DNA from 3 places in the Pantoea sp. PA1 genome. Region 2 is predicted to be linked to each of the others. Evidence: predicted binding sites of a transcription regulator. Region 2 holds the regulator's gene; each other region holds the start of a gene.

Region 1 (7,181 bases), on a different contig from region 2:
AAAACTGCGCATCAGGATTTAATCATTTTCGAAAATGCCGCGATGGGTCGCGTCATGGCGCTGGACGGTGTGGTTCAGACGACCGAGCGTGACGAATTTATCTATCATGAAATGATGACTCACGTTCCCCTGCTGGCGCACGGCGCCGCGAAGAGCGTGCTGATCATTGGCGGTGGTGACGGTGCGATGCTGCGTGAAGTATCGCGTCATTCTCAGATCGAAAAGATTACCATGGTGGAGATCGATGCGGGCGTCGTGACCTTTTGCCGCCAGTACCTGCCGAACCACAGCGCAGGCGCCTACGACGATCCGCGCTTTACGCTGGTGATCGATGACGGGGTAAACTTCGTCAATCAGACGCAGGAAAAATTCGATGTGATCATCTCCGACTGTACCGACCCGATTGGTCCGGGCGAGAGTCTGTTCACCTCTGAATTTTATGCCGGCTGCAAAGCGGCCCTTAATGAAAATGGCATCTTTGTGGCACAGAATGGCGTCTGCTTCCTGCAGCAGGATGAGGCGGTGAACAGCCATCGCAAGCTGGGTCACTACTTTGCGGATGTCAGCTTCTATCAGGCCGCGATCCCGACCTACTACGGCGGCATCATGACGTTTGCCTGGGCGAGCGACAATCCGGCGCTGCGCCACCTGGATACCGCCACGCTACAGGCGCGTTTCGAGGCCGCTGGCCTGGCCTGCCGTTACTACACGCCAGCCATCCATACCGGCAGCTTTGCCCTGCCACAATATCTGTTGAATGCGCTGTCTGCCGCATGCTGACAGCACATTTCTAAGGGGGTGAATGAAATTGCAAAAGCTAAAACTACATGGCTTCAACAACCTGACGAAAAGCCTGAGTTTTTGTATTTACGATATCTGCTATGCGAATACTGAAGCTGAACGCGATGGGTACATCGCCTATATCGATGAACAATATAACGCGAATCGCCTGACGGAGATCCTGACCGAGACCTGCTCCATCATCGGTGCCAACGTGCTGAACATCGCGCGTCAGGATTATGAGCCGCAGGGAGCCAGCGTCACGATTCTGGTCAGCGAAGAGCCGATCGATCCGAAAGATATCGATAACTCAGAACATCCGGGTCCCCTGCCCAACTCGGTGGTGGCCCATCTGGATAAGAGCCATATCTGCGTGCACACCTATCCGGAGAGCCATCCTGAAGGTGGACTCTGCACGTTCCGCGCGGATATTGAAGTCTCAACCTGTGGCGTGATCTCACCACTAAAAGCGCTGAACTATCTGATCCACCAGCTGGAGTCAGACATCGTCACCGTCGATTACCGGGTGCGCGGCTTTACCCGTGACGTGAAAGGGATGAAGCACTTTATCGACCACGAGATTAATTCGATTCAGAACTTCATGTCTGAGGATATGAAGGCGATGTATGACATGGTGGATGTGAACGTCTATCAGGAAAACATCTTCCACACCAAGATGTTGCTGAAAGAGTTTGAGCTGAAGCACTACCTGTTTAACACCCGTCCGGAAGATCTCAGCCCGCAGGAGCACAAACGCATCACCGACCTGCTGTGGAAAGAGATGCGTGAGATCTACTACGGCAGAAACATCCCTTCTGTCGGTCTGAAGACGCTGTAACCCTCAGGCGCGCAGCGTTACCGGCGGTAACCTGCGCGTGCTGTCTCTCAGGCTGTCAGCGCGAGCGCAATGCCGCGCTCGCGCAGCGTGCGGCAGACCGCGTCCTCTAAACCGCTGTCTGTAACCACGTCGGTCAGCTCATCCAGCGGTGCCGCGCAGAACAGCGACCAGGAACCATATTTGCTGCTGTCCGCCAGCAGAACCCGGCGAGCCGCATTGGCCAGCAGGTCATGTTTCAGCCCCGCTTTCTCCTCGGTCGGCGTGGTGATGCCGCGCTCCAGGCTCCAGGAGTTACAGCTGACGAAGGCGATATCGGGATTGATGCTGCGCAGCAACCGGCGTCCATGTTCCCCCACGCAGGACTGACTGGAGTCATCAATCCGCCCGCCGATAATCGTCACTTCAATCTGCTTAAATTCCGACAGAAACAGCGCAATGTGCAGATCGGCCGTGATCACCCGCAGCGGCAGATGTGTCAGCTGACGCGCCAGTTCCAGCATGGTGGTGCCGGCATCCAGCACGATGGCGTCGCCTGCCCGGACAAAGCTGGCGGCGCACTCCGCAATGGCCTGCTTCTCCGCCAGGTGACGCTGCATCTTCTCCAGGGTGGTCGGCTGGGCGGGAATAAACCGATTCAGGGTGACACCACCGTGACTGCGGCTGATCACGCCCTCTTTATCCAGCTTGATCAAATCACGGCGAATCGTGGCGGGTGAGGCGGAGATCGCACTGACCAGTTGCTCAACAGTCACCAGATTATGGCTTTTCAGATAATCCATAATCTGGTCAAGACGGCTCTGTCCCTTCATATTTCCCTATGCGAGCTGCATCGCGAGTTTGATAGAGATCGCCATGCTCTCAGACTTCGCTTTACCTGTCCAGGCGATATCAAAAGCGGTGCCGTGGTCCGCAGAGGTGCGGATAAACGGCAGGCCGGCGGTAATGTTGACGCCGTCATAGAAGCCCAGCAGCTTCAGCGGGATATGCCCCTGATCGTGGTACATCGCGACCACCATGTCATAGAGCCCCTCCTGGCATTGCAGGAACACCGTGTCCGGCGGGCACGGCCCGGCGACATCAATCCCCTGCGCTTTCATCGCCTGAATGGCAGGTGCAACGGTGGTGATCTCCTCATCGCCAAACAGCCCGTTCTCACCGGCATGGGGATTGACGCCCGCCACGGCGATGCGCGGAGCCTGATAACCGACGCGCCGCAGGAAAGTGTCCGCCATACCAATGACCGTTTTAATGCGCGGCTGGTTCAGCGTGTCGAGGAACTTACGCAGTGCAATGTGGGTGGTGACGTGAATCACCTTCAGCTTATCGGTGTAGAGCACCATGGCGTAATCCCGGGTGTCAGTGAGGTGGGCCAGCAGCTCCGTGTGCCCCGGATAGAGATGGCCGGCCGCATGCATCGCCTCCTTGTTCAGCGGCGCGGTGGCAATCGCCTGCACGTCGCCCGCCAGCGCCAGCGCCGTAGCACGTTTCACACAGCGCCACGCCAGATCGCCCGCCTCTTTCTGCACCACGCCGGGTTTCAGCGCGTCGGGGTCAGCCAGCGGCTCGTCAATCACGTTGATGATGCCAGGAGCAAAGCGTGCATCCTGCACCCGGTCAAGGACCCGCAGCTCGGCCTGGGGCGTAATGTTCATCGCCAGAATGCGGCGCAGTGTACTGGCGCAGCCAATCACCACGGCAGGAATGCCATTCAGCTCACCTTCAGAGAGCGATTTAATGATGATTTCCGGGCTGATGCCCGCCGGGTCGCCCATGGTGATCGCAATAATTTTACTCACTCGACTTCTCCTCAATAAAATCAATGGCTGCTACCAGGGTATTTTCATCACCAAAGCCACCCGCTTTGGTCATCACCGGCAGAGTAAATTCACTGTTAAGCAGAACCCCGTGCGGCACACAGCCCGCCACCAGACCCTGAATGGTAAAGCCGCTGGCACCCAGTGCCCGGGCGACGGCCATCGCCACATCCCCTCCCGACAGATAGAGCGCATGCGGCTGCGCGCTGCGGCAGAGCCGGTAAGTAATCTCGCCGAGAAACTGACAGATCGCCTCCCCCAGCTGCTGGCGCGTCATGCTGAAGTGCTGACAGAGCTGCGCAATCTCGTGCCGCTGCGCCTCGTGCTGGCAGGTGGTGATCACCGTATGGCGACCGGCCCGCAGTGCCGCAGCCGCCTCATCGATCCAGCGATCCCGATCGGGCCAGGCGGGCTGCCGGAACAGCTGCCGGATATCGACATCCACTCTCGCTGCGTCACGCTGGCTGAGCAGCTGGGCAACCTGCTGCTGCCCGCTCTCGCTCATCGATCCCACCACCGCCAGCACCGGCCGGGGCGTTCGCACCCGGAGCGCGGCGCCCAGCGCATCGCTTAATCCGGCGGCCCCGACCAGCAGCGGCGTCTCGCGCAGCCGCGCAGCCGCGGCGATCAGTCGCGCCAGGTCCGCCCCGGTTTCGGCATCCACGACGACGATGCCGTGCGCCGCCGCCAGCACCGCATCAAGCCGGTCGCTGCGCAGCGTGGCAAGATCGAGCACGCTGCCGGCGATCTGCATCTGTTCAAGAACGCTGGCGCTGGCGATCGGGGTTTTCGGATCGCTGGCAAATTCGGTGTCCGTGAGCAGACGCTGATGGACCCGGACGTGACCTCCGCACGTGGTGCGGCCCAGTCGGGGCACCGCCGGTGCAACCAGCGCCAGCGTTTTCGCACTGGCCTTCAGTGCCGCCGCCGTTTCAGCGCCGATATTGCCGCGCAGCGTAGAGTCGATCTTTTTGAACAGCCAGCCGTGCTGAAACTGCGCCGCGAAGTGCCGCACCGCCTGCGTGACGCGCTCTGCCGCCTGGGTGGCGCTGATCGCCCGACTCTCCGTGCTGACGACCAGCACATCTGCCGTCTCTGGCAACGCGCCCCGGGTGTCGAACAGCACCTGAACGCCTGCGCCGGCCTGCGCCAGTCCGCTTCCCGCATCGTTGGCACCGGTAAAGTCATCGGCGATGACCAGTACCGGCGTTTTCCATAATGATGAGCCCATCCTCACTCCTGTCAGGCGATTGCCGCTGCCATTGATTATATTCAATCATAATTGATTATATGTGAGCAACTTCAAATTAATCGAAATCGATATGCCCTATAAAATGAGCCATACAGAGTGACTGACCTCGCATTGAGATGAGCAAAGTTAATCATCTGCTCAGACGCGATCGACATAAGGGTATGAAATGAACATTAACAGCACGGTGATCAGCGGCTATCAGGCGTTAAACGACATGCGCTATCTGCTGGAGGGGGTTTCATCCGCGGTAGTGGTAACTGACCGGAACATTGAAGCGATTCCGGCTGTGCAGGCGCTGCTGGGGCAACTCCGGGAGCAGATCCCCCAGATCAGCGTGGTGAACAGTGTTCCCCCCGAGCCGAGCCAGCATGATGTGGCCGCCCTTCTTGCCGCACTCACGTCGCGCAGGGCTGACATGGTGATCGGTATTGGCGGTGGCAGCGTGCTGGATGTGGCAAAGCTGCTGTCGGTGCTGTGCGTGGATGCGGCCCCGTCGCTGGAAGCCCTGCTGGCGGGGGAGAAACCGCAGCACCGCACCCGCTCCATGCTGATTCCGACCACCGCGGGTACCGGCTCAGAAGCCACGCCCAATGCGATTCTGGCGATCCCGGAGAAGGAGACCAAAGTCGGCATTATTTCCCCGATCATGCTGCCCGATGTCGTCGCGCTGCTGCCGGAACTCACCACCAGCATGCCCGCGCACATCGCCTCCTCAACCGGTATTGATGCCCTCTGCCACCTGATAGAGTGCTTTACCGCCTGCGTCGCCAATCCGGTCAGCGATAACTATGCGCTGATCGGGATGAAGAAGCTGTTCGCCAATCTCGAAACCACCCTGCGGGAGCCGGAGAATCTGCAGGCACGACTGGAGATGTTGTGGGCCTCTTATTATGGCGGTGCGTCGATTGCCCATGCCGGCACGCATCTGGTGCACGCCCTCTCCTACCCGCTCGGCGGCAAATATCATCTGCCGCACGGCGTGGCGAATGCCATTCTGCTGGCCCCCTGCATGCGCTTTGTCCGTCCGGCGGCGGTGAGTAAATTCGCTCAGGCCTATGACCTGCTGCCTGATGCTGACCACCGTTTAAGTGATGAAGCGAAATCCCATGCGCTGGTCGACTACTTCACCGCACTGGTGGCGCGTCTGCAGCTGCCTGCCAGTCTGGAAGCGCTGGGCATCGGCCCGGATCACCTGCCCTATCTGGTGGAAGCCGCGCTCGACGTGCAGCGCCTGATGAAAAATGTCCCGATGGCGGTCACCGCTGACGATGTGCGCGCGGTCTATCTGACCCTGTTTCCTTCCTGCCAGGCGTAATGAGGATTGTCATGAATAAGAAAATAAGCGGCGTACTGACTGCCATCGTCACCACCTTCGATCGTGACGGCGCTTTTGATCCGGTGAGACAGCGTGAGCAGGTCAGACGACAGCTCCGGGCCGGTAACGGCATCTTCTGCGGCGGCACCAACGGCGAATTCTTTGTGCTGAACGAGCAGGAAAAGCTCGCCGTCACCGCCACCTGCGTGGATGAAGTCAGCGGCCGCGCGGCGGTGGTGGCGCACATCGGCGAAATCTCGACGCGTGAAACGATCCGGCTCGGCACACAGATCGCCCGCCTGGGCGTGGATGCCGTCTCCGCGATCACCCCCTGGTTTGTGCCGCTGAAACAGCAGGAGCTGATCGATCACTACCGGCGCGTGGCTGACGCGCTGACGGTGCCGCTGTTCCTCTACAACATCCCGGCGCGCACCGGCAATACGCTGCAGCCGGAGACGGTGCGCACGCTGGCCGCCCATCCAAATATCATCGGCATCAAAGATTCGGCGGGCAGTTATGACAGCCTGCGCGGCTTCCTGCAGGCCACCGCCGACTGTGACGGTTTTGATGTGCTGAATGGCCCCGACTCGCTGATCCATCAGGGGTTTGTTGAGGGCTGCTCCGCCGCCATTTCCGGGCTGGCCAACGTGGCCCCGGAGGCGATTAACGCTATCTGGGCGCGCTTCGCTGCCGGCGATATTGCCGGTTCGCAGCAGGCTCAGGAGAACGTCACCGGTCTGCGCACGGCGCTCTACAGCATCGGTTTCTCACCGGCCGCCGTGAAAAAAGCGGTCAGCCTGCTGGGCTTCGAGGTGGGTGAAAGCCGCTATGCGGTGCAGTTCAGCGCCGAAGAGCAGCAGCAGATCCGTCAGATCGTCACCCACTACCTGCAATAAACGCCATCGCCTTTGTCTCCTACCGGTCAGATGAGAACGAACCTGATGGTCGCCATCTGCCAGCACAATCGAGGTTATGATGAACGCATTTTCAACTGAGAGCACCTTACTGATCGTAGGCATGGTGGTCGCCTATATCCTGTTCACCACCTGGCTGACCTGGCGGCTGCGCAGTAAAAGCAGCGGTGACTTTATGGAAGGCTCCCGCGCCATGCCTGCCTTTATCGTCGGCATCATGCTGATGTCGGAATATATCGGGGCAAAATCCACGATCGGCACTGCGCAG
Region 2 (7,181 bases):
CCATCAGCAGCATCACCTGCATGCCGATCATGATGCCAATCATCAGCGGAATGGTGCGCACAAAGCCAAAATTAGCGCCCGAGGCGGTGAGTAACATATTATTAGGGCCTGGCGTAATGGCAGCGACCCAGAGAAACCCTAACATCGATAAGAAAAGACTCAGTTCCATGGCAATCGGGTACTCCTTACCCCTGCAAGAAAAAACCTTTCGAAGCTAACAGTGTGATATGGAACAGACAAGCTTTTACCCCATGAAATTTACCGGACCCGGAAATGAGCGCTTTATCCCGCCGGGCTCACTGCGTAATGCGCATCTGCAGACCGTGCTGCCGCGCCTGTTGCGGCGCCATGTCACTCTCCAGCCCCACTGGCAGCGTCTCGATCTGCCGGATGGCGATTTTGTCGACCTCGCCTGGAGCGAAGATCCGCACGCAGCGCAGCATAAGCCGCGTGTGGTGCTGTTTCACGGTCTGGAGGGGAGTTTTCACAGCCCCTATATCCATGGTCTGATGGCAATCTGCCGTGCGCGCGGCTGGCTGGCGGTGGTGATGCATTTTCGCGGCTGCAGCGGCGAGCCTAACCGACTGAACCGGATCTATCACTCCGGCGAAACGGACGATGCCCGCTTTTTCCTGCAGTGGCTGCATCGCCGCTGGGGACGCGTGCCCACCGCCGCCGTAGGCTTCTCGCTGGGCGGCAATATGCTGGGCTGCCTGCTGGGTCAGCAGGGTGCAGACGCCGGGGTTGATGCGGGCGTGATCGTCTCCGCCCCGCTGCAGCTGGAACCCTGCAGCCTGAGACTGGAGCGCGGCTTTTCTCGCGTCTATCAGTACTATCTGCTGGCGCAACTGAAGAAAAATGCCCGCCGCAAGCTACACGCCTGGCCGGATACGCTGCCGGTCAACCTGGCGCAGCTGAAAGCCCTGCGGCGACTGCGTGATTTTGATGACGCGATCACGGCCCGTGCCCACGGGTTTGCGGATGCGACCGACTACTATCAGCGTGCCAGCGCCATGCCGTGGCTGAAGCAGGTCAAAACACCGCTGCTGATCATCCATGCGAAAGACGATCCCTTTATGAGCGATGAGGTGATCCCGCACAGCAGCCAATTATCTGCCACTATTACTTATCAACTGAGCCCACACGGCGGCCACGTCGGCTTTGTCGGTGGAACGTTACGTCAGCCCGAAATGTGGCTGGAACAGCGCATCCCCCAGTGGATCGCCCCTATTCTGGATAACTGATCGCGTGATTATTCCCTGGCAACAGGTCTCCCCGGAGACCCTCGAAAACCTGATTGAAACGTTTGTGCTGCGCGAAGGCACCGACTATGGCGAACAGGAGCGCAGCCTGGTCGACAAGGTCGCGGATGTGCGTCGGCAGCTGGAGTCTGGCGAAGTGGTGCTGGTGTGGTCGGAACTGCATGAGTCGGTCAATATTATGCCGCGCAAAGAATTTCGCGGCTGATGCACCGGCGGGCATTTCATGATAACAATGCTCATTGCCCGACCACACAGGGAGCTTTTCTATGTCTGCTCGTCATCCCATTATCGCGGTGACCGGTTCCAGCGGCGCAGGAACCACCACCACCAGCCTCGCGTTTCGCAAAATCTTCCAGCAGCTAAATCTGCATGCGGCGGAGCTGGAAGGCGACAGCTTTCACCGCTTTACCCGTCCTGAAATGGATATGGCGATTCGTAAAGCGCGCGATTTAGGACGTCACGTCAGCTATTTCGGCCCGGAGGCCAACGACTTTGGCCTGCTGGAGCAGAGTTTCAAAGAGTATGGTCAAAGCGGACAGGGCCAGTCGCGTAAATATCTGCACACCTATGATGAGGCGGTGCCGTGGAATCAGGTGCCTGGCACCTTTACGCCGTGGCAGCCGCTGCCGCAGGACACCGATATTCTGTTCTATGAAGGCCTGCATGGCGGCGTGGTCACCGCGCAGCATAACGTCGCAGAACAGGTGGATCTGCTGGTGGGCGTGGTGCCGATTGTTAACCTTGAATGGATTCAGAAGCTGGTGCGGGACACCAGCGAGCGCGGCCACTCCCGCGAGGCAGTGATGGATTCGGTAGTGCGGTCGATGGAGGATTACATCAACTTCATCACGCCTCAGTTCTCCCGCACCCATATTAACTTTCAGCGCGTGCCGACCGTGGATACCTCGAACCCGTTTGCCGCCCGCGCTATCCCGTCACTGGATGAGAGCTTTGTGGTGATCCACTTTCAGGGACTGGAGGATATCGACTTTCCCTATCTGCTGGCGATGCTGCAGGGGTCGTTTATCTCGCACATCAATACGCTGGTGGTGCCCGGCGGTAAAATGGGGCTGGCGATGGAGCTGATCATGGGGCCGCTGGTGAAGCGGCTGATGGAAGGTAAACGGATAGAGTAAGAGGTCAGCAAAAAACCCTCAGAGAGCAGATGCCTTTTGCAAAAATGTAAAACCGGTTTTTCTGCGGATTAAGGCTTACTGCTGAGCAGGCTTCAGGGAGAATACGCCTTTCGTAAAGACGCAAAACCGCCATTCCTGGCCCGCTATGCTTTGCTACAGGCGTATGCTCCCTTCACTTCATGTCCGGTAGCCGCATCCGGTTTCAGTAAGGCCGCTACAAACAAAACCTGCATACAAAGAATCTGACAGCAACACGAAAGCTCATCATGCAGGGAACCGGGTCAGAAGAGGAAAGCGTCCCGCCGCCCGGATAAAAACGCCGGGAGCGTTTTTGAACAACGCAACGCGTTGGCCCGGCTACGGGCGCACCTCAGGGATGAGGTGCGTAATCGCGCGGGCCGAGCGGCCATGGATTGGCTCAAGCGACTTTCCGATCTGACCCGGTTTCCTGCGCAGGCACGGCCTGACAGCGAACCACCACAAATCGATCCGACCCGGTTTTCTGCGCAGGCACAGTCTCAAAGTGAATTCCCCCATCCAGGCACGGCCTCACACCGGACTGCCAGCAACTTTAAAAAAACCTGCGGCTATTACAGCTCAACCACCTCATAGCTGTGCGTCATCGTCACCCCTTTCCCCAGCATGATGGCCACCGAGCAATATTTTTCAGCAGAAAGATCCACCGCGCGTGAGACCGCTTTATCCTGGAGTGCTTTGCCACTCACGATAAAATGCAGGTTGATGTGCGTAAAGATTCGCGGCGCCTCTTCACGACGTTCTGAGGTCAGTTTTACTTCACAATCAGCCACATCGTTGCGGCCTTTTTGCAGAATTGATACCACATCGATCGCGCTGCATCCGCCCGCCGCCATCAGCACCATCTCCATTGGGCTGGGCGCTTTATCCCCTGAATTGCCATCCATCAGGATCTGATGGCCGGAGGATGACTCACCAAGGAATGTCATCCCTTCTACCCATTTCACTCTTGCCTGCATGATTTTTGCTCCGGAATACGCTGTTTTGTCGCCAGAGTACGCTTTCGCCTGATAAACAGCAATCCAGAGAAATCCGCCCTTAGCTGAAGCGAGACAACAGAAGACAGTCGGCAAAAGCTGTGCTACAAACAGAGCTGAAAATATTTTTCGTCACCCGATGGCGAAGCCGGGAAGAATGATGCGCACTGCGCCTGATGCGGCCCGAATAATTTCCTGAAAAGGAAACGCTTGAAGCTTTCACCGCCTGACAGGGAAAACTGCCCCCTGTATTTTGGGCACGATTACAACAGAGGATAATAGCGAATGGTTCTCGGCAAACCGCAAACAGACCCTACACTCGAATGGTTCCTGTCCCATTGCCATATTCACAAGTATCCATCCAAAAGTACGCTGATTCACCAAGGTGAAAAAGCTGAAACGCTTTACTACATCGTGAAAGGTTCCGTCGCGGTTCTGATTAAAGATGAAGAAGGCAAAGAGATGATTCTTTCCTACCTGAATCAGGGGGATTTCATCGGCGAGCTTGGCCTGTTTGAAGAAGGTCAGGAGCGCAGCGCCTGGGTTCGTGCTAAAAGCGCGTGCGAAGTGGCGGAAATCTCCTACAAGAAATTCCGCCAGCTGATTCAGGTGAACCCTGACATCCTGATGCGACTCTCATCGCAGATGGCGCGTCGCCTGCAGGTGACGTCAGAAAAAGTGGGTAACCTCGCTTTCCTCGACGTGACCGGACGCATTGCACAGACTCTGCTTAATCTGGCGAAACAGCCAGATGCCATGACGCATCCCGACGGCATGCAAATTAAAATTACCCGTCAGGAAATTGGCCAGATTGTAGGTTGTTCACGCGAAACCGTGGGCCGTATTCTGAAGATGCTGGAAGATCAGAATCTGATCTCTGCACACGGTAAAACCATCGTCGTTTACGGCACCCGCTAATTCCTGTCATCCACGGCGTGATGTTCGCATCACGCCGTTATTGTTTGTGCTGAGCCGATGTGGCGTCGAATTATTTATCACCCTGAAGTGAACTATGCCCTGCGGCAAACGCTGGTGCTCTGCCTGCCGGTCGCGCTGGGCTGGCTGGCTGGCGACCTGCAAAAAGGTCTGCTGTTCTCGTTAGTCCCCGCCTGCTGCAACATTGCCGGTCTCGATACCCCGCATAAACGCTTCTTCAAACGTCTGATTGTGGGCGGCAGCCTGTTTGCGCTTGGCAGCTTCCTGATCCAGTGGCTTACCCTGCATGCGGTTCCGCTGCCGCTAATCCTGTTTGCGATGCCCCTGTTGCTGGGTGTCACCGGGGAGATCAGCCCGCTGCATGGCCGCCTGCTCTCCGGCACCCTCATCGCCGCTATTTTTACCCTGAGCCTGACGGGCCGCATGCCCATCTATGTGCCGCCGCTGCTCTATATCGGCGGCACCCTCTGGTATGGCGTGTTTAACTGGTTCTGGTTCTGGCTGTGGAAAGAGCAGCCGATGCGCGAAAGCCTGAGTCTGATCTACCGCGAGCTGGCGAACTACTGCGACGCCAAATATACCCTGCTGACGCAGCTGACCGATCCGGAGAAGGCGCTGCCGCCGCTGCTGGCTCGCCAGCAGAAAGTGGTCGATTTGATCAACACCTGTTATCAGCAGATGCATATGCTGTCGGCGAGCCGCGACAATAGCCATAAACGGCTGACGCGCGCCTTTCAGGTGGCGCTGGATCTGCAGGAGCACATCTCGGTCAGCCTGCACCGGCCGGAAGAGGTGCAGAAACTGGTTGAGCAGAGCCATGCTGAAGCGGTGATCCGCTGGAACGCCAAAACCATCTCAGCCCGGCTGCGGGTGCTGGCCGATACCATTCTCTACCACCAGTTAGCCGATCGTTTTGCGATGGATAAACAGCTTGGCGCGCTGGAGAAGATCGCCCGTCAGCATCCCGACAATCCGGTGGGCCACTTCTGCCTTTATCACTTCAACCGCATTGCGCGGGTGCTGCGCACCCAGAAACCGCTTTACCAGCGCGACCTGATGGCTGACCGCCAGCGCCGTCTGCCGCTGCTCCCGGCGCTGCGCAGCTACCTCTCATTTCGCTCCTCAGCGCTGCGCACTGCCGGTCGCTTTGCGGTCATGCTGATGCTGGGCAGCGCGCTGGCGCTCTTCTTCAACATCCCTAAGCCCTACTGGATTCTGATGACGATCATGTTCGTCAGCCAGAACGGCTACAGCGCCACCCGCGTCCGTATCCAGCACCGTGCGCTCGGCACCTTTGCCGGTCTGGTGGTCGCGGCGGCCACACTGCGTCTGGCGGTGCCGGAACCTGTCGTCCTGCTGGTGATGCTGGCGATTACCTTTATCAGCTATCGCTTTACCCGTCAGTTTTATGGCTGGTCGATGATTGGCTTTACGGTCACCGCGGTTTACTCGCTGCAGCTCCTCTCACTGAATGGCGCGCAGTTTCTGCTGCCGCGACTGATGGATACGCTGATGGGCTGTCTGATCGCCTTTGGCGGCATGATCTGGCTCTGGCCGCAGTGGCAGAGTGGCTTACTGCGGCAAAATGCCCATGACGCGCTGGAAACCTATCAGGATGCGCTGCGCCTCCTGCTGGGAGAGGAACAGGCACCCGGCAAACTGGCTTATCAGCGTGTGCAGGTGAATCAGGCGCACAATGCGCTGTTTAACTCGCTGAATCAGGCGATGCAGGAGCCGGGTTTCAACGCCCAGTATCTGAAAGATATGCGGCTCTGGGTCACGCACAGCCAGTTTATCGTCGAGCACATCAATGCGATGACCATTCTGGCGCGTGAGCACACCATGCTGACCCCCTCGCTGGCGGAACGTTACCTGCAATCCTGTGAGATCGCGCTGCAACGCTGTCAGCAGCGGCTGGAATATGAGGGTGCCAGTTCGCAGGTTAATCTGCTGGATGAGCTGGGGAATATCAGTGAAGGACCGGTAACGGTGGTGGAGCAGCATGTGCGACGCATTCTCGATCATCTCAGCGTCATGCACACCATCTCCTCGCTGGCGTGGAGCCAGCGACCACAACATGGCCGCTGGCTGATCAGACACTTACGGAAAAAATCCGCTAGCCGTTGAGCACTTTGCCGACAGCCGTGGCAAAGCGGCTCATGCCCTCTTCGATGTCAGCAGGCTCGATGATCAGCGACGGGGCAAAACGCATCACGTCGGTGCCGGCGACCAGCACCATCACGCCTTCAGCGGCCGCGGCATTGAGGATGTCGCGCGACCGTCCGGCATGCTGCGGTTTCAGCGCCGCGCCAATCAGCAGCCCCTTGCCGCGAATATCGCTGAACAGATCGTACTTCGCATCGATAGCCTGTAAGGCGGTCACAAAGTGCTGACGACGCGCCTCAACGCCTGACAGCACCTCTGGCGTATTGATGATATCGAGTGCGGTTTCGGCAATGGCACAGGCCAGCGGGTTGCCGCCGTAGGTGGTGCCATGCACGCCTGGCGCCATCGTCGAGGCGATCTCATTAGTGGTCAGCATGGCGCTGACCGGGAAACCGCCGCCCAGCGCTTTGGCTGAGGTCAGGATATCGGGCTGAACACCATAGTGCTCATAGGCGAACAGCTTGCCGCTGCGGCCCATACCGCTCTGCACTTCGTCCAGCACCAGCAGCGCCTGATGCTTATCGCACAGCTCACGCAGTCCCTGCATAAAGGCCTGCGTCGCGGGCATCACGCCGCCTTCGCCCTGAATCGGTTCCACCACAATGGCGCAGGTGTGATCGTCGATAACCGCTTTTACCGCCTCCAGGTCGTTGAACGGCACATGCACG
Region 3 (7,181 bases), on a different contig from region 2:
CACCTATATAATGGAAGCCGCGGATGATATCTCCTATTGTATTGCCGATTTGGACGACGCTGTAGAAAAAGATATCTTCAATGTTGAGAGTTTGTATGAATTTCTCAATAAAGCCTGGGGGCCGGTTAAAAATAATGATGCTTTCAGCCGGACGATTGGCGAAGCCTGGCGTGAAGCCTGTAATAAAAAACGCCGCAGCCGCAGCGATCAATTTTTTATGTCATTACGCGTAAATGTTCAGAGTGTATTGGTCAGCTATGCGGTCAAGCGTTTTGTTGATAATCTGCCGGCCATATTTGACGGCAGTTTCAACCATGCGCTGCTGGAAGATGAGGGTGAAGAGGGGCGTTTGCTGCAGCTGTTTAAGACCGTCGCCCGTCAGCAGGTCTTTAACCATTCTGAAGTGGAACAGCTGGAACTGCAGGGTTATCGGGTCATCAGGGGCCTGCTGGAGATCTATCAGCCGCTGATGCGCCTCAATTACGAAGCCTTTACCACGCTGATAAATGAAGATTTCCTGCGTAAGCATCCCATCGAAACCCGGCTTTTCCATAAGCTCTCCGGTAAACACCGCAAAGCGTATTTACATAAGATGCGTAACCTGGTGGTGGAGCATAAATATCAGCGGCTGTTGTGGGAGCGTTATTATCGCTTCCGCCTTATTCAGGATTATATCAGCGGCATGACCGATCTCTATGCCTGGGATGAGTACCGGCGGCTGATGGCCGTAGAATAAGCCGCCAATTGTAAAGAGCGCGAATAAATTTTTACTTTTGCCTGAAACTTTTTAAGGAACTTCGCGCTAAAACATTTATCTCACCTTTCGACCACAGCAATGGTCTGAACAGTAATCTTACAGAGAAACGAAAAATGAAAAAAAAGACCTTAGTATTAAGTGCGCTGGCGTTAAGCCTGAGCATGGCGCTCGCCCCTGTTACTGTTTCTGCTGCGCAAACGGCCTCTTCAGATAGCCAGCAACTGCCAAGTCTGGCTCCAATGCTGGAGAAGGTCATGCCGTCTGTGGTCAGTATCAGCGTCGAGGGCACCACCACGGTTAAAACTCCCCGCATGCCACAACAGTTTCAGCAATTCTTTGGCGACAATTCGCCTTTCTGCCAGGACGGCTCTCCGTTCCAGGGCTCACCAATGTGCCAGGACGGTGGAGCAGGCGGTAACGGCGGAGCGCCAGGCCCGGATACCCAGCAGGAGAAATTCCGCGCGCTGGGATCGGGCGTCATCATTAACGCCGAAAAAGGCTATGTGGTCACCAACAACCACGTGGTGAACAACGCCACCAAAATTCAGGTGCAGCTGAGCGATGGCCGTCGCTATGACGCCAAAGTCATTGGCAAAGATCCGAGCTCCGATATTGCGCTGGTGCAGTTGCAGGACGCCAAAAACCTGACCGCGGTGAAAATCGCCGACTCTGACAGCCTGCGTGTGGGTGACTACACCGTGGCGATCGGTAACCCTTACGGACTGGGTGAAACCGTGACGTCAGGTATCGTCTCTGCGCTGGGACGCAGCGGCCTGAACGTGGAAAATTATGAGAACTTTATTCAGACCGATGCGGCGATTAACCGGGGTAACTCCGGCGGCGCGCTGGTTAACCTCAACGGTGAGCTGATCGGAATTAACACCGCGATTCTGGCACCGGATGGCGGCAACATTGGTATCGGCTTTGCTATCCCCAGCAACATGGTGAAAAACCTGACGGCGCAGATGGTGGAGTTTGGTCAGGTGAAACGGGGTGAGCTGGGCGTGCAGGGAACAGAGCTGAACTCCGAGCTGGCTAAAGCGATGAAGGTGGACGCACAGCGCGGTGCCTTTGTCAGCCAGGTGCTGCCGGACTCAGCTGCCGCCAAAGCGGGGATCAAAGCCGGTGACGTGATCGTCTCCATGAACGGCAAACCGCTCAGCAGCTTTGCCTCGCTGCGTGCGGAAGTGGGCTCACTGCCGGTGGGCACTACGCTGAAGCTGGGACTGCTGCGTGACGGCAAGCCGCTCGATGTCTCTGTCCAGCTGCAGCAGAGCAGCCAGGCGAAAGTTCAGTCTGCGACCATCTACACCGGCATTGAAGGCGCCGATCTCAGCAACATCGAAGCGGGTGCCAAAGGTGTGCGGGTGGATAACGTCAAACCGGGCAGTGCCGCGGCGCGTATCGGCCTGAAGAAGGGCGACGTGATTCAGGGCGTTAACCAGCAGGTGGTGACCAACCTGGGCGAGCTGCGTAAAGTCCTCGACACCAAACCATCGGTTCTGGCGCTGAACGTGAAGCGTGGCGACAATACGCTCTATCTGCTGATGCAGTAAGCGACGCGTAAAAACCTTTCAGGCGGATTGCGGTCCGCCTTTTTTATGCCCGCTCTCCGCCGTGGCAGAGTGTGATAGTGACCGCAAATCCGGGAAATCAGCGCCTGCCTCTGTGCAATTGCACAATGCTCCGCGTGCGACGCCTGCGTATTCTGTTGCTCCCCTATTTTTTCAGGAGTAATGGATGGCTGCCTATCACCTTGATGCCCGGCTGGCGCAGGATATCGTGGCGCGCACCATGAGAATTATCGACAGCAATGTCAACGTGATGGACGCGCGGGGCCGCATCATTGGCAGCGGCGACCCTGAACGCGTTGGAGAGTTGCACGAAGGCGCACTGCTGGTGCTCTCTCAGGGACGCGTGGTGGACATTGATGACGCCGTGGCTAAACATCTGCACGGCGTGCGGCCAGGCATCAACCTGCCGCTGCGCCTGGATGGCGATATTGCGGGTGTGATTGGCCTGACCGGCGAACCGCTGTCGCTGCGTCATTATGGCGAGCTGGTCTGTATGGCGGCAGAGATGATGCTGGAGCAGGCGCGGCTGCTGCACATGCTGGCCCAGGATAGCCGTCTGCGTGAAGAGCTGGTGCTGAATCTGATCCGCAGTGACACGCTGTCGCCGCAGCTGACCGAGTGGGCGCAGCGGCTCGGCATCGACCTCAATCAGCCTCGCGTTGCCGCTGTCATCGAGGTGGACAGCGGCCAGCTCGGCGTGGACAGCGCCATGTCAGAGTTGCAGAAGCTGCAGACACTGCTGACCACGCCGGAGCGCGATAATCTGATCGCCATTGTTTCGCTGACCGAAATGGTGGTGCTGAAACCCGCCCTGAATGCGCATGGACGCCACGATCAGGAGGATCATCGCCGCCGCATCGAGCAGTTGCTGCAGCGGATGAAAGAGAGCGGGCATCTGCGGATGCGTATTGCACTCGGCAATGTTTTTACCGGTCCCGGCAGCATTGCGCGCTCCTATCGCACCGCCCGCACCACCATGATGGTCGGCAAGCAGCGGATGCCGGAATTACGCAGCTACTTCTATCAGGATCTGGTGCTGCCGGTGCTGCTCGACAGCCTGCGAGGCGGCTGGCAGGCGAATGAGCTGGCGCGGCCACTGGCAAAGCTTAAAAGCATGGATAACAACGGCCTGCTGCGTCGTACGCTGATGGCCTGGTTCACCCACAACGTACAGCCGGGCGCCACTGCGCGCGCGCTGTTTATCCATCGCAATACGCTGGAGTACCGGCTGAACCGGATATCTGAACTGACCGGGCTTAATCTTGGGCAGTTTGATGACAGGCTGCTACTCTATGTGGCGTTGCAGCTGGATGAGCAGGGATAACACGCAAACAGCGGGCATAAAAAAGGCCAGCAGTACTGGCCTTTCCGATCGGGCAGGGAATTAACGACCGTTGCGGGTTAATTTTTCCAGGTCCGATTCAATCTCACTGATTTTGTGAGAAACCACGCTTTCCAGATGACGCAGGTCATCCAGAATTTTGCGTTTCAGATCCACTTCAACCTGGTCACGCTGGCAAATCTGGTCCAGTTCGTCGATGACATAACGCAGATTCGGGCTGATCTCCTGAACTTCTTTATAGCCCTGGGTCGCGTGATCGGCCACGACGGTTTTGCGCTGACGCGGATATTTGAATTTGACGCTTTTCGCGAAAAATTCACCTTTATCTTTGCGGAAGTAGATTTTCAGAATGTCGTTATTCGCTTCCTGACGCAGGCTGTAGCGATCGATGTCGTCCGGATTACTGATTCCTAAGCTTTTCAGATTGTCATACATGGCGTTGTTTCCATCAAAAGTGAGAAGCGCGCAGTCTTGTTCATGACGTCAGACAACTGTAGACATAAATCAGCGGGATGAACATTGCGCGACAGGATTTAACTGGCGCGGATTATGACCTGGATGAAATCTAAACGCACCCGTTCCTTCGCGGCGCGAATCAGGTTGATTTGGAATGGCTGTAAAGAAAAGATGACGGGCTGGTTTCCAGCCCGTCACTGACATCAGTCGATGGTGCGCAGCAGTTCGTTGATACCGGTTTTGCTCAGGGTTTTCGCGTCAACTTTCTTCACGATCACCGCACAGTAGAGGCTGTAGCTGCCATCTTTAGACGGCAGGTTACCGGAAACGACGACCGAACCGGCAGGAACGCGGCCGTAATGCACTTCGCCGGTTTCGCGGTCATAAATTTTGGTGCTCTGACCGATATAGACGCCCATTGAGATCACGGAGCCTTCTTCAACAATCACGCCTTCAACGATTTCAGAGCGTGCGCCAATGAAGCAGTTGTCTTCGATAATGGTCGGGTTTGCCTGCAGCGGTTCCAGCACGCCACCGATTCCCACGCCACCTGAGAGGTGAACGTTTTTGCCGATCTGCGCACAGGAGCCGACGGTCGCCCAGGTATCCACCATGGTGCCTTCATCGACGAAAGCGCCGATGTTGACATAAGAGGGCATCAGCACCGTGTTACGGGCAATGAACGCGCCCTGACGCACTGCCGCAGGCGGCACCACGCGGAAACCGGCGGCTTTAAAACGCGCCTCATCCCAGCCAGAAAACTTCATCGGCACTTTGTCGTAAAAACGGGTTTCTGCCCCTTCCATGACCTGATTGTCGTTGATGCGGAAAGAGAGCAGCACTGCTTTTTTCAGCCACTGATGCGTTACCCACTCGCCGTCGATCTTTTCAGAAACGCGCAGTTCGCCGCTGTCCAGCAGGGCGATCACCTGGTTGATGGCATCACGGGTTTCGCTGTCAACGCTGACGGGGGTAATGTCCGCGCGACGTTCAAAGGCGGATTCGATAACGCTTTGTAACTGTTGCATATTTTTTTCCTGATCGGTCATGTGCAATGCCGGGCACTTTCCCGGCACAAATAAAAATAGAGGATGATAAATCGTGTCTGGTCACACTTTATCGTTTGGATTAAGGGCCTCTGTCAACCGTTGTTGCAATGCTTTGCGCATTTCTTCGTCCAGCGCCTGCCGCTCACTGTTGGCCAGAATAAAGAGATCTTCGACCCGTTCGCCGATGGTGCTGATGCGCGCGCCATGCAGTGAAACCCCGAGATCGGCAAAGACTTCACCAACCCGGGCCAGCAGACCCGGCTGGTCCAGCGCCACCAGTTCCAGGTAGCTGCGCCGGTCGGTGTGGGTCGGCAGGAAGTTGACCTCGGTGTCCACACTAAAGTGCCGGAGTTTGGCTGACGGTCGGCGGGTGCGCGGCGGCACCCACTGCGACTGGGTTATCGCCTGCTCCAGCGCCTGAATGATCATCGGATGGCGATCCGGGGAGAGCGGACTGCCATCGGGTTCCAGCACAATAAAGGTATCCATGGCCATGCCGTCGCGGCTGGTGAAGATCTGAGCGTCATGGACGCTGAGATTGCGGCGGTCCAGTTCACCGGCGACAGCGGCAAACAGGTGGGGGCGATCGGGGCTCCAGATAAAAATCTCCGTTCCGCCGCGCGTGGCCTGCGGGCTGACCAGCACCAGCGGCTTCTTCAGGTCATGCACCAGCAGATGGCGGGCATGCCAGGCGATCTGATTTGGCGTATGGCGCAGGAAGTAGTCAGCGCGGCAGCGATTCCAGATCTGATGCAGGCGCTCCTCATCTATATTGTCCATCCGCAGCAGCGCCAGCGACTGCAGACGATGATGGCGCACCCGCTCGCGCAGATCCGGACTGTTCTCCATGCCACGACGCAGCTGCTTCTCCGTGGCGAAAAAGAGTTCGCGCAGCAGGCTCTGCTTCCAGCTGTTCCAGAGGCTCTCGTTGGTGGCGCAGATATCGGCCACCGTCAGGCAGACCAGATAGCGCAGCCGGTTTTCGTTCTGCATCACCTCCGCGAACTGCTGGATGACCGTCGGGTCCTGAATATCGCGCCGCTGAGCCGTGACCGACATCAGCAGATGATGGCGCACCAGCCAGGCCACCAGCTGTGTTTCCCGCGAGTTGAGGCCGTGCATCTCCGCGAAGTCGAGCGCGTCCTGTGCGCCGAGAATCGAGTGGTCACCGCCGCGCCCCTTGGCGATGTCATGCAGCAGCGCGGCCATCAGCAGCAGCTCCTGCTGAGGCAGGCGCGGCCACAGCTCGACGCACAGCGGATGCTGCGGACGGGTAGACTCGCTGGCGAAGCTCTCCAGCTTCTGCAGGACGCGAATGGTGTGCTCATCCACGGTGTAGGCGTGGAACAGATCAAACTGCATCTGGCCGACAATATGGCCCCACAGCGGCGTATAGGCCCACAGCACGCTGTGGCGATGCATCGGCACCAGCGCCCGGCTGACCGCGCCAGGATGGCGCAGAATCGACATAAACGTGCGGCGCGCCTCCGGGATCTGACACAGCGGCTGTTTCAGATGGCGGCGGGCATGGCGCAGGTGACGCAGGGTGGTGGAGTAGATGCCTTTGATGTTCTCGTTGCGCACCATGACGTAGAACATGCGCAGGATCGCCTGCGGCTCACGGGTGAACAGCGTTTCATCACGCAGGTCGATCAGGTCGCCACGCAGCTGAAAGTCGTCATCGACAGGTCTGGGCTTCTCATTGGTGGAGAGCGCCAGAATCGCCTCATCAAACAGCTGTAACAGCATCTGGTTCAGTTCACCGATGCGTCGCGTGCCCCGGTAGAAATCCTTCATCATCCGCTCGACCGGCTCGTTGCCTTCGCCCTGATAGTTCAGGCGCTGCGCCACGCTGAGCTGGCGATCAAACAGCAGGCGGTTATCGTAGCGGGGCAGGGAGAGGTGCAGCGCAAAGCGGATGCGCCAGAGAAACGCCTGGCATTCGTTGAGTTCGCTGCGCTCTGCCTCAGTGAGAAAGCCAAAGCCGACCATCTCATCCAGCG

Evidence for each region. Region 2 encodes CRP, which controls carbon source genes, mostly activating them, when cyclic AMP is high. Its sites were predicted from a motif close to ATGTGANNNNNNTCACAT; they were not measured.
Region 1: the regulator CRP is predicted to act here: its motif matches at 4,723-4,740, upstream of AC1V0D_RS13100 (iron-containing alcohol dehydrogenase).
Region 3: the regulator CRP is predicted to act here: its motif matches at 2,383-2,400, upstream of AC1V0D_RS13280 (CdaR family transcriptional regulator).

Annotation. Positions count from the first base shown of each region.
Region 1 covers NZ_JBXGEE010000002.1:509,826-517,006, reverse strand. Annotated here, with positions in the region: gene speE (polyamine aminopropyltransferase) at 1-780, shown strand, start outside; gene speD (adenosylmethionine decarboxylase) at 803-1,618, shown strand; gene AC1V0D_RS13115 (DeoR/GlpR family DNA-binding transcription regulator) at 1,666-2,427, opposite strand; gene AC1V0D_RS13110 (D-threonate 4-phosphate dehydrogenase) at 2,434-3,414, opposite strand; gene dtnK (D-threonate kinase) at 3,407-4,663, opposite strand; gene AC1V0D_RS13100 (iron-containing alcohol dehydrogenase) at 4,851-5,999, shown strand; gene AC1V0D_RS13095 (dihydrodipicolinate synthase family protein) at 6,011-6,895, shown strand; gene AC1V0D_RS13090 (sodium:solute symporter family protein) at 6,975-7,181, shown strand, end outside.
Region 2 covers NZ_JBXGEE010000005.1:17,899-25,079, forward strand. Annotated here, with positions in the region: gene AC1V0D_RS17665 (LysE family translocator) at 1-169, opposite strand, end outside; gene AC1V0D_RS17670 (hydrolase) at 228-1,244, shown strand; gene AC1V0D_RS17675 (YheU family protein) at 1,249-1,467, shown strand; gene AC1V0D_RS17680 (phosphoribulokinase) at 1,529-2,398, shown strand; gene AC1V0D_RS17685 (OsmC family protein) at 2,989-3,393, opposite strand; gene crp (cAMP-activated global transcriptional regulator CRP) at 3,697-4,329, shown strand; gene AC1V0D_RS17695 (YccS/YhfK family putative transporter) at 4,387-6,474, shown strand; gene argD (bifunctional acetylornithine/succinyldiaminopimelate transaminase) at 6,464-7,181, opposite strand, start outside.
Region 3 covers NZ_JBXGEE010000002.1:548,578-555,758, forward strand. Annotated here, with positions in the region: gene dgt (dGTPase) at 1-736, shown strand, start outside; gene degP (serine endoprotease DegP) at 871-2,313, shown strand; gene AC1V0D_RS13280 (CdaR family transcriptional regulator) at 2,498-3,655, shown strand; gene AC1V0D_RS13285 (DUF3461 family protein) at 3,716-4,108, opposite strand; gene dapD (2,3,4,5-tetrahydropyridine-2,6-dicarboxylate N-succinyltransferase) at 4,333-5,157, opposite strand; gene glnD (bifunctional uridylyltransferase/uridylyl-removing protein GlnD) at 5,239-7,181, opposite strand, start outside.